DNA from 2 places in the Burkholderia sp. AW49-1 genome. Region 1 is predicted to be linked to the other one. Evidence: riboswitches for the same ligand, from Rfam matches in the RefSeq annotation. Region 1 holds a riboswitch; the other holds the start of a gene.

Region 1 (4,989 bases):
TCGAGATCGGGCGGAATCTTCGACAGGTCGGCCTCGGCGCGGATCGTCGCGAACGACTGGCGGTAGATTTCCTGCCCGTCGCGAATGTAGTCAAGCATCGGTGGTGTCCTGGCTGTGCCGCGCGCCCGTCAGTCGGTCCGCGGCCTGGTCAATCGTCAGATGGCGCGCGAGCGGGGCGCCGAGGCCCGCGGCGGCGTCGCGCCGGTAAAGGTCGTAGCGTCCGGGCGCGACCGCGACGAGGGTGGACGTCGCGGGGTGCGGCAGCGCGCAGTGACGCTCGCAGCCGGTCAGGTGCACGTCGACCGGATGGCCGACGCGCGCGGCCAGCGCGAGCGCATCGTGTTTCGTATCGGCGCGCGACTTCGCGCAGCCCGCGCTGCCGGTGCACGCGACCAGCGCCGCCAGCGGGTCGGACATCGTGCACACGAGGCCGAGCGACGCGAGCGCGTCGAGCAAGGCCGGCGTGCGTTCGTGCCGCACGCCGTGCACGAACACGCCTTGCCACGGGGTCATCGACAGCGTGCCGTCGCCTTGCGCGTCGGCAAGTGCCGCAAGCCGTTCCAGTTGCGTTGCGTCGAGCCGGCCGAGCACGAACTGCGCGCCGACACTGCAGCGATCCGCATCGCGCGACGGCCGTGCACCGACACGCAGCGCGGCGTCCGATTGCTTGCGCCGCCAGCCGGCCAGTGCCGGATCGGCTTCGAGCGGGAAGGGCGCGTAATGCTGCGCGCGCTCGCGCAACGCGCATGCGCCGCCGGTTGCGAGCAACGCGCGCATCCGCGTGATGTCGGCCGGCGCGAGATCGAGGAACGCGAGCAGCAGTGCGCGAACGAGCGCGACGGTCTGCTCCGGCGCGACGTCGAACCAGGCGGGCGGATCACCGGGCGCGACCGGCGGGCAGCCGGCCAGGCCCGCGGCGATGCGGACCGCCCCGTCGCCGCGACGCCACGCGGCGAGCCAGATGTCGTGCGGATGATCGAGCGCCGCGACCGATTCGCCGCCGTCGAGCTGGATCGAGAATTTCGGCGACACCTCGCCGCGACGCGGCTCGTGCGTCAGCATGTCGAGCAACGGCAGCGCGAGCGCGCGGCTGTCGAGCAGTGCGTCGGGATCGCGCCCCGCGAGCGGGCTGAGCATCAGGTTGCGGACGTCGTCGCTCGCGGCGAGCGCGGCCCGGTCGTCGGCAGCATCGCCGGCGCGCGGGCCCAGGCCAGCATCGAGCAATGCGTTGGCCAGCGTATCGGCCGCGCCGTCGCGGATGCCGCGCAACTGGAGATTTGCGCGATTGGTCGCATCAATCGCGCCGGAGCCGTAAGCGCGCGCAGCGGCGGCGATCGCACGCGCCTGCCGAGCGTCGAGCCGGCCGCCCGGCAGCTTGATCCGGCACAGCCCGCCGTCGGCGGCCGCGACGACGCGCACGAGCCCCGGGCAAGCCGACGGGCGCACGACGGTCGATGCAGGAATGGAATCGGGGGCGGAACTCAACGGGATACCGGGACAGTGTCGCGCCGCGGCCAACGCATCGGTACACCCCGCCCGACGCCGACTGGCACGCACGCACTTTCATGCCGGCAGGTCTCCTGGCTGACAGGTCGGCGCCGGCTCCCGGCCTTCCCGGTGAAACCAGTGGCATGAGGGGGAGATCGGCTCGCTGTCTACAGTTGCGGGGGCAGCCACAGCGGCGCGCGGCGCGCCCTGTGTTCCCTCTTCGGCCCCGAAGGGCACCGGCGAACGAACGGCCGTAGCATACCCGATTTCCCCCGCGCTTCGCGACCGCCGAGCGAGCATCGTGGCCGAAGCGAAATGCGGCCCGGCGTCGGCGGCCCGGCAGATGAAACGCGCGGTGGAACACGGTACCATGCCGACTTTCGCAATGCGGGCGGCCGCATCGGCGCCATACCGGCGCCGTACGGCGACTCGATGGAACCGGACGATGGGGAAGGGTGCATGACGGCGTGGCTGACGGTAGTGGGCATCGGCGACGACGGCTACGCGGGGCTCGGGCGCAGCGCACGGCGCGCGCTGCTCGAGGCGTCGTGGGTCGTCGGCGCGAAGCGGCACCTCGACATGCTGCCCGCGCGGCTGCGGGCCGAGCGCGCCGCGTGGCCGTCGCCATTCGACCTGTCGGGCCTGCTCGCGCGACGCGGTTCGCCCGTCTGCGTGCTGGCGAGCGGCGACCCGATGCTGTTCGGCGTCGGCGCGACACTCGCGCGCGAACTATCCCCCGACGAATGGCGCGTGCTGCCCGCGCCGTCGTCGCTGTCGCTGGCGGCCGCGCGGCTCGGCTGGGCATTGCAGGACGTCGGCGCGGTGTCGCTCGTCGGCCGGCCGCTCGCGACGCTCGCGCGCCACCTGCTGCCGGGCCGGCGCCTGTTCGTGCTGAGCGCCGACGGCCACACGCCTGCCACGGTCGCCGCCGAACTCGCCGCGCGCGGCTTCGGTCCGACGCGCATCAGCGTGTTCGAACACCTCGGCGGGCCGCTCGAGCGGCGCATCGACGGTCTCGCGCAAGACTGGAACATCGACGAAACCGCCGCGCTCAATCTGATCGCGCTCGACTGCCAGGCCGGCCCCGATGCGCCTCGCCGCGCACTCACGCCCGGCCTGCCCGACGACGCGTACCGCCACGACGGCCAGCTCACCAAGCGCGACATGCGCGCGCTGACGCTCGGACGCCTCGCGCCCGCGCCCGGCGAATTGCTGTGGGACGTCGGCGCGGGCAGCGGCTCGATCGGCATCGAATGGATGCGCGCGCATCCGTCGTGCCAGGCGATCGCGATCGAGTCGCATGCGGAGCGCCAGCGCTTCATCGAGCACAACCGCGACGCGCTCGGCGTGCCGGGGCTGCAACTCGTCGCGGGGCGCGCGCCCGCTGCGCTCGCGGGGCTCGCTGCGCCCGACGCGATCTTCATCGGCGGCGGCGCGACCGCGCCCGGCGTGCTCGACGCGTGCTGGTCGGCGCTGAAGCCCGGCGGCCGGCTCGTCGCGAACGCGGTCACGCTGCAAGGCGAGCTCGCGCTCGCCGCGTGGCGCGAGACGCACGGCGGCACGCTCACGCGCGTGTCGCTCGCGCACGCCGAGCCGCTCGGCCGCTTCGACACGTGGCGGCAGCCGTTGCCCGTCACGCTGTACGACGTGCGCAAACCCGATGCGACGGCAACGAACCTCACGGCCCCCGCGTGATGCGCGACGAAACCCCCGAACAACCGGCACCGCTGCGCTTCGGCTACACGACCGGCAGCTGCGCGACCGCGACGTCGCTCGCGGCCGCGCGCCTGCTGCTCGCGGGCGTCGCGGTCGACGCCGTCGAGATCGTGCTGCCGAAGGGGCAGCACGTGATGATGCGGCTGGCGTTCTGCCGGACGACGGCCGACGGCGCGGAAGCCGGCACGATCAAGGATGCCGGCGACGATCCGGACGTCACGCACGGTGCGCTGGTCTTCGCGCGCGTCGCGCTCGCGGCGGCGCCCGGCGTGCGCTTTCACGCGGGACCGGGTGTCGGCACCGTCACGCGTGCCGGACTCACGCTGCCGGTCGGCGAACCGGCGATCAATCCGGTGCCGCGCCAGATGATGACCGCGCACCTCGACGCGCTCGCGGCCGAATTCGGCTACGCAGGCGGCTTCGACGTGACGATCGGCGTCGAGGGCGGCGAGGCGCTCGCGCTGAAGACGATGAACCCGCGCCTCGGCATCGTCGGCGGATTGTCGATCCTCGGCACGACCGGCATCGTGCGGCCGTTCTCCTGCTCGGCGTACATCGCGTCGATCCACCAGGGCATCGACGTCGCCCGCGCGAACGGAATCGCGCACATCGCCGCGTGTACCGGCAACGCGAGCGAGGATGCGATGCGCGCGCACTACGGCCTGCCCGACATGGCGCTGATCGAAATGGGCGATTTCGCCGGCGCGGTGCTCAAGCACCTGCGCCGCGCGCCGGTCGCGCGCCTGTCGATGTGCGGCGGTTTCGGCAAGCTCAGCAAGCTCGCGGCGGGCCATCTCGACCTGCACAGCCGCCATTCGAGCATCGACCTGCCGCTGCTTGCGCAGTGGGCGGCCGAGGCGGGCGCGAACGCGGCTCTGCAGGCCGCGATGCGCGCGGCGAACACCAGCCAGGAAGCGCTCAAGCTCGCGCAGGCCGACGGCGTGCCGCTCGGCGACATCGTCTGCGCGCATGCGCTGCGGGTCGCGCGCGACATCGTGCCGCCATCGGTCGCGGTCGAAATGTTCGCGATCGATCGGCAGGGCCGCTTCGTCGGGAGCGCACGATGAGCGCGCGCATCCTGCTGCTCGGCGGCACCGGCGACGCGCTGAAGATCGCGCGCGCACTCGGCCCGCAACACGTCTACAGCCTCGCGGGCCTCGGCAAGGTGCCCGACGACTTGCGCTGCGAAGTGCGCGTTGGCGGCTTCGGCGGAGCGGCGGGGCTCGCCGCGTACCTGCATGGCGCCGGCATCGGCCTCGTGATCGACGCGACGCATCCGTATGCCGCGCGAATCAGCGCGAACGCGGCGGCCGCCGCGCGCGACGCGGGCGTGCCGCTGTGGGCGCTGCGCCGCGCGCCGTGGGCGCCGCAACCCGGCGACGACTGGCGGATGGTCGACGACTGGGCGGGCATCGAGACCGCGCTCGCGCCGTTCCGGCGGCCGCTGTTCACGCTCGGCCGCGAACCGCTCGCGCATCTCGACGAGATTCCGCCGCACCAGTTCTGGCTGGTGCGCTGCCTCGATGCGCATCCCGGCAACGCGCGCGCGCAGATCCTCGCCGCGCGCGGGCCGTTTACGCTCGACGGCGAGCGCGCGCTGTTCGCGCTCGCGGGCATCGATGTCGTCGTCAGCAAGAACAGCGGCGGCGCCGCGACCGAGGCCAAGCTCGATGTCGCGCGCGAACGCAGGCTGCCGGTCGTGATGCTGCGACGGCCGGCGCAGCCCGACGCCGATCGCGCGTTCGACTCGGCCGCCGCGCTGCTCGATGCGCTCGACCCGAGCGC
Region 2 (4,989 bases), on a different contig from region 1:
CGCGCAGGCCGCCGCCGACCGCCAGGCATGCGGCGCCGTCGATCCGCGCGACGGCCGGTATGCGGGCCAGCGCGGTGAAGTCCGGCGCGTGGTCGGCCGCCCGTTCGTCGCGCAGCACGTCGAGCGTGTAGTCGCCCGCGTTCCAGCAGCCGTCCAGATTGCGCGCGAGTGCCACGCGGGTCGCGCCGGGCAACGCATGCGCGGCGCCGCGCAATGCACGTTCGAACGCGCCGGCATCGTCGGTCGCCGAAGCGAATATCTGCGCCGTGTCATGCCGCATGGTCGACCTCCGTCAGTGCAGGCAGCGGCGCATCGGCGTCCGTCATCACATGGCGGCGGCGCGCGTCGCACAGCGCGTCGACGGCCATCCAGAACGCGACCACATCGCCGTCGGTCAGCGCGCGCATCCGGTAGTACGCCGCAGCATCGGCAACCTGCCACGTCAGCCACAGCGTGCTCGGCTGCCCCGGCACCGCGACGGGCGGCGACACCCAGCGGCCGGCCGCCGTCAGTCCGCGCGCCGCGTGGCCCGGCAGATAACGGTCGCGCAGCAGCGCCAGCACGTCGGGAATGCGCTCGGGCGCGAGGGTGATTTCGTCTACGATCTGGATCATTCGCGAGTCGTCTCGGGAAGTTCGTGGCGCAATGCGATGCCGGTCGCCTACGCCGTTCCGGCGAGGCCGGAAGCGGCCGGCGTCGATACCATTCTTGCGTGGCGACGGCCGGCGAACCCCTACCGGCCCGCTCACCGGCCCCTGTCGTAGCGCTCAGATCGGGAGAGAGATGAAACAGCGCGCAATGCCGGCACGCGGCCGCATGTTGCCGGGCCTCGGCGCCCGCCTGCTGGACGAGCTGACGCGCAGCGGCGCACCGCCGGCTGAACGACCGACGACGCCCGGCGGCTTCGTCGCGCTGTACCGCGACGCGATCGAGCGGCTCGAGGCGCAGGTTGCGCGCGGCAACGGCCATCCGCCGATGCGCAAGCAGGAAGTCGACCTGATGTGCCGCTGCCTGCTCAGTTGCGCGACGCTCGCGGACGCAATCCGCTGCGCGGCTGAATTCTGCGAGATGCTGACGCCGCGCGCCGGCGCGCTGTCGCTCGCGGTGCGCGACGGGCGCGCGACGTTCCGGATGGATTCGCTGCGCCGCACGCGCAGCCCGGCCGCGTGCCTCGTCGACCTGACGGGCTTGTTCTGCTATCTGCAGTTGTTCGGCTGGCTGATCGGGCAACCGCTGCGACCGGACGAAGTCTGGCTCGGCCATCCGCGCCGCGACGACGCGATGCCGCTGCTCGGGCTGTTCAACGCGCCGGTTGACGTCGGCCGCAAAACCTATGGCTTCGCATTCGACGCTGCGCGGCTCGATGCCCGCGTGATCCGCCAGCCGGGTGAACTGACGGCGTTCCTCGTCGATTTCCCGTTTCGTCTGATCGATGCGGCGCCGGCCGTCGTGTCATGGGCGCAGCAGGTGCGCGGCTTTCTCGACGCGGCGCTCGCGCGCGAGCAGGCGCTGCCCGCGCTTGCCGAGCTGGCGACATGGCTCGGCGTCAGCGAGGCGACGTTGCGGCGGCGGCTGGCCGCCGAAGGCAGCGGCTATCACGCGTTGCGCGAGCGGTGTCTCGCCGACGTCGCGCGGCGCTGCCTGCGCGAGTCCGATTGGCCGGTCGCGCGGATCGCCGCGCATCTCGGGTTCGCGGGCGAAGAAGCTTTCCGGCGGGCGTTCGTGCGATGGACGGGCGTCGCGCCGAGCCGCTTCCGGCGCGATTGCCGCGCGGCCAACGCGCCCTTTCATCAGATGTAAAGGGGTCCTCATGTCTCGCAAGCGAGGATCTGGAAAAGAATCCGGCGATCACTGACGTTTTTTCGCATCCCCGCGCGCTTCGCCGATTGACGCGCCGGAGCGCTCGCCATTACGCTTGCGCGCTGATGGTTCCCGGAGACGGGATCAAAAGGGAACGCAGGAGAGGCAGCGCCTCGAATCTGCGGCTGCCCCCGCAACTGTGAGCGGCGAATCCGCACTACTCCAAGCCACTGGGAAACCGGGAAGGCCGGTGCGAATAGCGACCCGCGAGCCAGGAGACCTGCCATCGACCCGAGGTCCAAGCAGCCGCGCCGGGCGGGGTGTCCCGGAGCGCCAGGCGCCGCCTTTGGCGGTCGCCCCGTTGCATGGACGGCCCGACCTCAGGACCCTTCAGATGTCCAGTCTTTCCGCCTCCGCTTCCTCGCCGGAAGCGTCGTGCCGTCGCGCCAGCCATGGGCGCGGCGTGTCCGCACGCGTGTGCCGTGCCGTGTCGTTCGATCCGCGCGACGACCGCCCAAGCCGTCCGGTCTCGCGATAGACCGATACGAACCCGGGCGGTACGCACCGCCACCCGCTTACGCTCGCCGTACCTGCAACACGATCACGCTCATTGCCTCATGAATCTTCGCCACTTTCTCGCCACGTCCGCCGCCACGGCGCTGTTCGCCCCGATCGCCCATGCCGCCGGCGACACGGCCCTCCCGCAGCCGCCCCAACCCGCCGCAGCCGCCGACCTGCCGACGATCAGCGTGACCGACACGCGGCACCTGCCCGAATCGTTCGACCAGCGCTATGCGACGACGCAGGTGCTCACGCGCGCCGATCTCGATCGGCTGTCGCCGAGCGACCCGAGCATCACGCAGGCGCTCGCGACGCTGCCGGGCGTGACCGTCTCGCAAAACGGCGGCCCCGGCTCGTCCGCGTCCGTGAGCATCCGCGGCTCGTCCGCCAATCAGGTCGCGGTGTTCATCGACGGCATCCGGATCGGCTCGCCGACGACCGGCATCGCGCCGTGGGCCGACCTGCCGACCGACGCGTTCGAACGCGTCGAGGTGATCTCGGGGCCGGCCGCCGCATCGTTCGGCGCGAACGCGATGGGCGGCGTCGTGCAACTGTTCACGCGCCGCGCCGCCGGCCAGCCGAACCAGACGACCGTGTCGTTCGGCGGCGGCTCGAACAAGACCTTCGACACGCAGGTGCGCACGTCGGGCACCGTGCCGTCGACGGGGTCGCTCGCCGCGCTCGGCGGCCTCACCTACACGCTCGGCCTGCACAGCTACAACACGGCCGGCATCGACGCGACGCGACCGTTCGCCTACGGGCACGAGGACGGCCGCAATCCGTATCACGCGCAGGACCTCGATGCGCGACTCGGCTACGCGCGCGACAACTGGTCGATCTCGACGTTCGCGCTGTATCACCGCTCCGACCTGTCCTATGACAACGCCGGCTTTGCGAATCGCGAGCTCGATCATCAGCTGACGACCGGCATCGCGTTCCATCTCGACATCACGCCCGACACCCAGTTCGACCAGTCGTTCGGTTATGCGAACGACCGCCAGTTCCTGTACGCGAGCGACCCGACCATTCCGACCGACCAGATCAACTCGCAGCGCATCAGTTCGTCGACGTCGCTGACCCATCAGGAACACGGCTTCCGGCTGTTCGGCCTGCCGCTGTCGGGCGAGACGAAGGTCGCGTACGACTTCACGCGCGAACAGGCCTTCCTGCCCGTCGACGTGCCGGACGGCGTGCCCACGCGCAACGACTCCGCGTTCTCGCTGCATCAGTCGGCGACGCTCGGCAGCGTGACGATGTTCGTCGCGGGGCGGCACGAGATCATCGCCGGGAAGGCCGTGAACACCGGCAACGCCGCGCTGTCGTGGGCCATCACGCCGGTCTATACGGCGCGCGTGTCGTACGGCAACGCGTTCCGCCTGCCCTCGTTCAACGACCTGTACTACCCGGGCTACGGCAACCCGGACCTGAACCCGGAACGCAGCGATTCGGTCGAGGCCGCGCTCGATGCGAACACGGCGTACGGCACGTTCAGCGCCGCGATCTACGACACGCGCATCAACAACCTGATCGCCTACAACCCCGCGACGCGCTCGCCGATGAACATCGGTCGCTCGCACATCCGCGGCATCGACCTGTCGTACAAGGGCACGATCGGCCGTTATACGCCGGTGAGCGTCGCGGTCGGTTTCCTGAATCCCCATGACGAAACCAACGACAGCTGGCTCAACCGCCGGCCGCGCCAGACGGTCAGCGTCAACGTCGACCATACGTGGGACGAATTCAACCTGCACGCACTGAGCACGGGTGCGTCGCTGAACTACGGCGGCACGACGTTCGACGACCCGGCCAACACGACGTATCTGCCGTCGTACCTGACCGTGAACCTGCGCGCGTCGTACAGGATCAATTCGCACCTGACGGTGTCGGCGACGCTGTCGAACCTGTTCGACCGTCAGTACATGACCGCGTACGGCTACAACACGCTCGGCCGCACCGCGTTCGGCAAGGTCAGCTACACGTTCTGATCGCGCGCGCGGTGTGCCGGTGCCGCAGCGCGCGTCATGACCAGACGACGCCGCGCATGCCCGCGATCAACTGGGTCGCGCCGAACACCGCGATCACCACGGCCGACACGCGCGACAGCCCGTGCATGAACGTCAGCGGCATCTTCGCTCGCAACGCGGCGGTCGCGCTGCTCAGGCACAGCCACCACGTCGCGGATCCGAGGAACACGCCCGCGACCATCGACGCCACGGTCGGCCCCATCGTGCCTGCATGCGTGCCCGCCAGCGGGCCGAGCGCCGCGAAGATCCCGACGAACGACAGGATCGTCATCGGGTTCGACAGCGTGAGGCCGAAGGTCGTCAGGAAATCGCGCAGCACGGTCGTGCGCGACACGTCCTGCACCGCCGCCGACGCAGCCGGCGCCTGCCGCGCGATGGACCAGGCCAGCCACACGAGGAACGCGCCGCCGACGATTTTCAGCGCGACGGTCAGCATCGGAAACGCGGTGACGATGCCGGCGACGCCCAGCGCGCCGAGCAGCCCGTAGATCGCATCGGCGCACGCGGCGCCGATGCCCGTCGCGAACCCGGCGTGAAAGCCACGGCTCAGGCTGCGCTGGATGCAGAGCATGCCGATCGGGCCGACCGGCACAGCGATCGACAA

The links. Region 1 has a riboswitch for cobalamin ahead of cobG (precorrin-3B synthase). Riboswitches for the same ligand answer to the same signal wherever they lie in the genome.
Region 2: linked by a shared signal. The riboswitch ahead of ACV22W_RS00050 (TonB-dependent receptor domain-containing protein) and the one ahead of cobG (precorrin-3B synthase) in region 1 are both predicted to bind cobalamin.

What each region holds. Positions count from the first base shown of each region.
Region 1 covers NZ_JBSAXF010000005.1:287,598-292,586, forward strand. The annotation lists gene ACV22W_RS11390 (precorrin-8X methylmutase) at 1-98, opposite strand, end outside; gene cobG (precorrin-3B synthase) at 91-1,446, opposite strand; cobalamin riboswitch at 1,554-1,744, opposite strand; gene cbiE (precorrin-6y C5,15-methyltransferase (decarboxylating) subunit CbiE) at 1,948-3,183, shown strand; gene ACV22W_RS11405 (cobalt-precorrin-5B (C(1))-methyltransferase) at 3,183-4,271, shown strand; gene ACV22W_RS11410 (cobalt-precorrin-6A reductase) at 4,268-4,989, shown strand, end outside.
Region 2 covers NZ_JBSAXF010000001.1:5,512-10,500, reverse strand. The annotation lists gene ACV22W_RS00065 (Dabb family protein) at 1-280, opposite strand, end outside; gene ACV22W_RS00060 (hypothetical protein) at 270-614, opposite strand; gene ACV22W_RS00055 (helix-turn-helix domain-containing protein) at 784-1,800, shown strand; cobalamin riboswitch at 1,910-2,102, shown strand; gene ACV22W_RS00050 (TonB-dependent receptor domain-containing protein) at 2,418-4,346, shown strand; gene ACV22W_RS00045 (LysE/ArgO family amino acid transporter) at 4,381-4,989, opposite strand, start outside.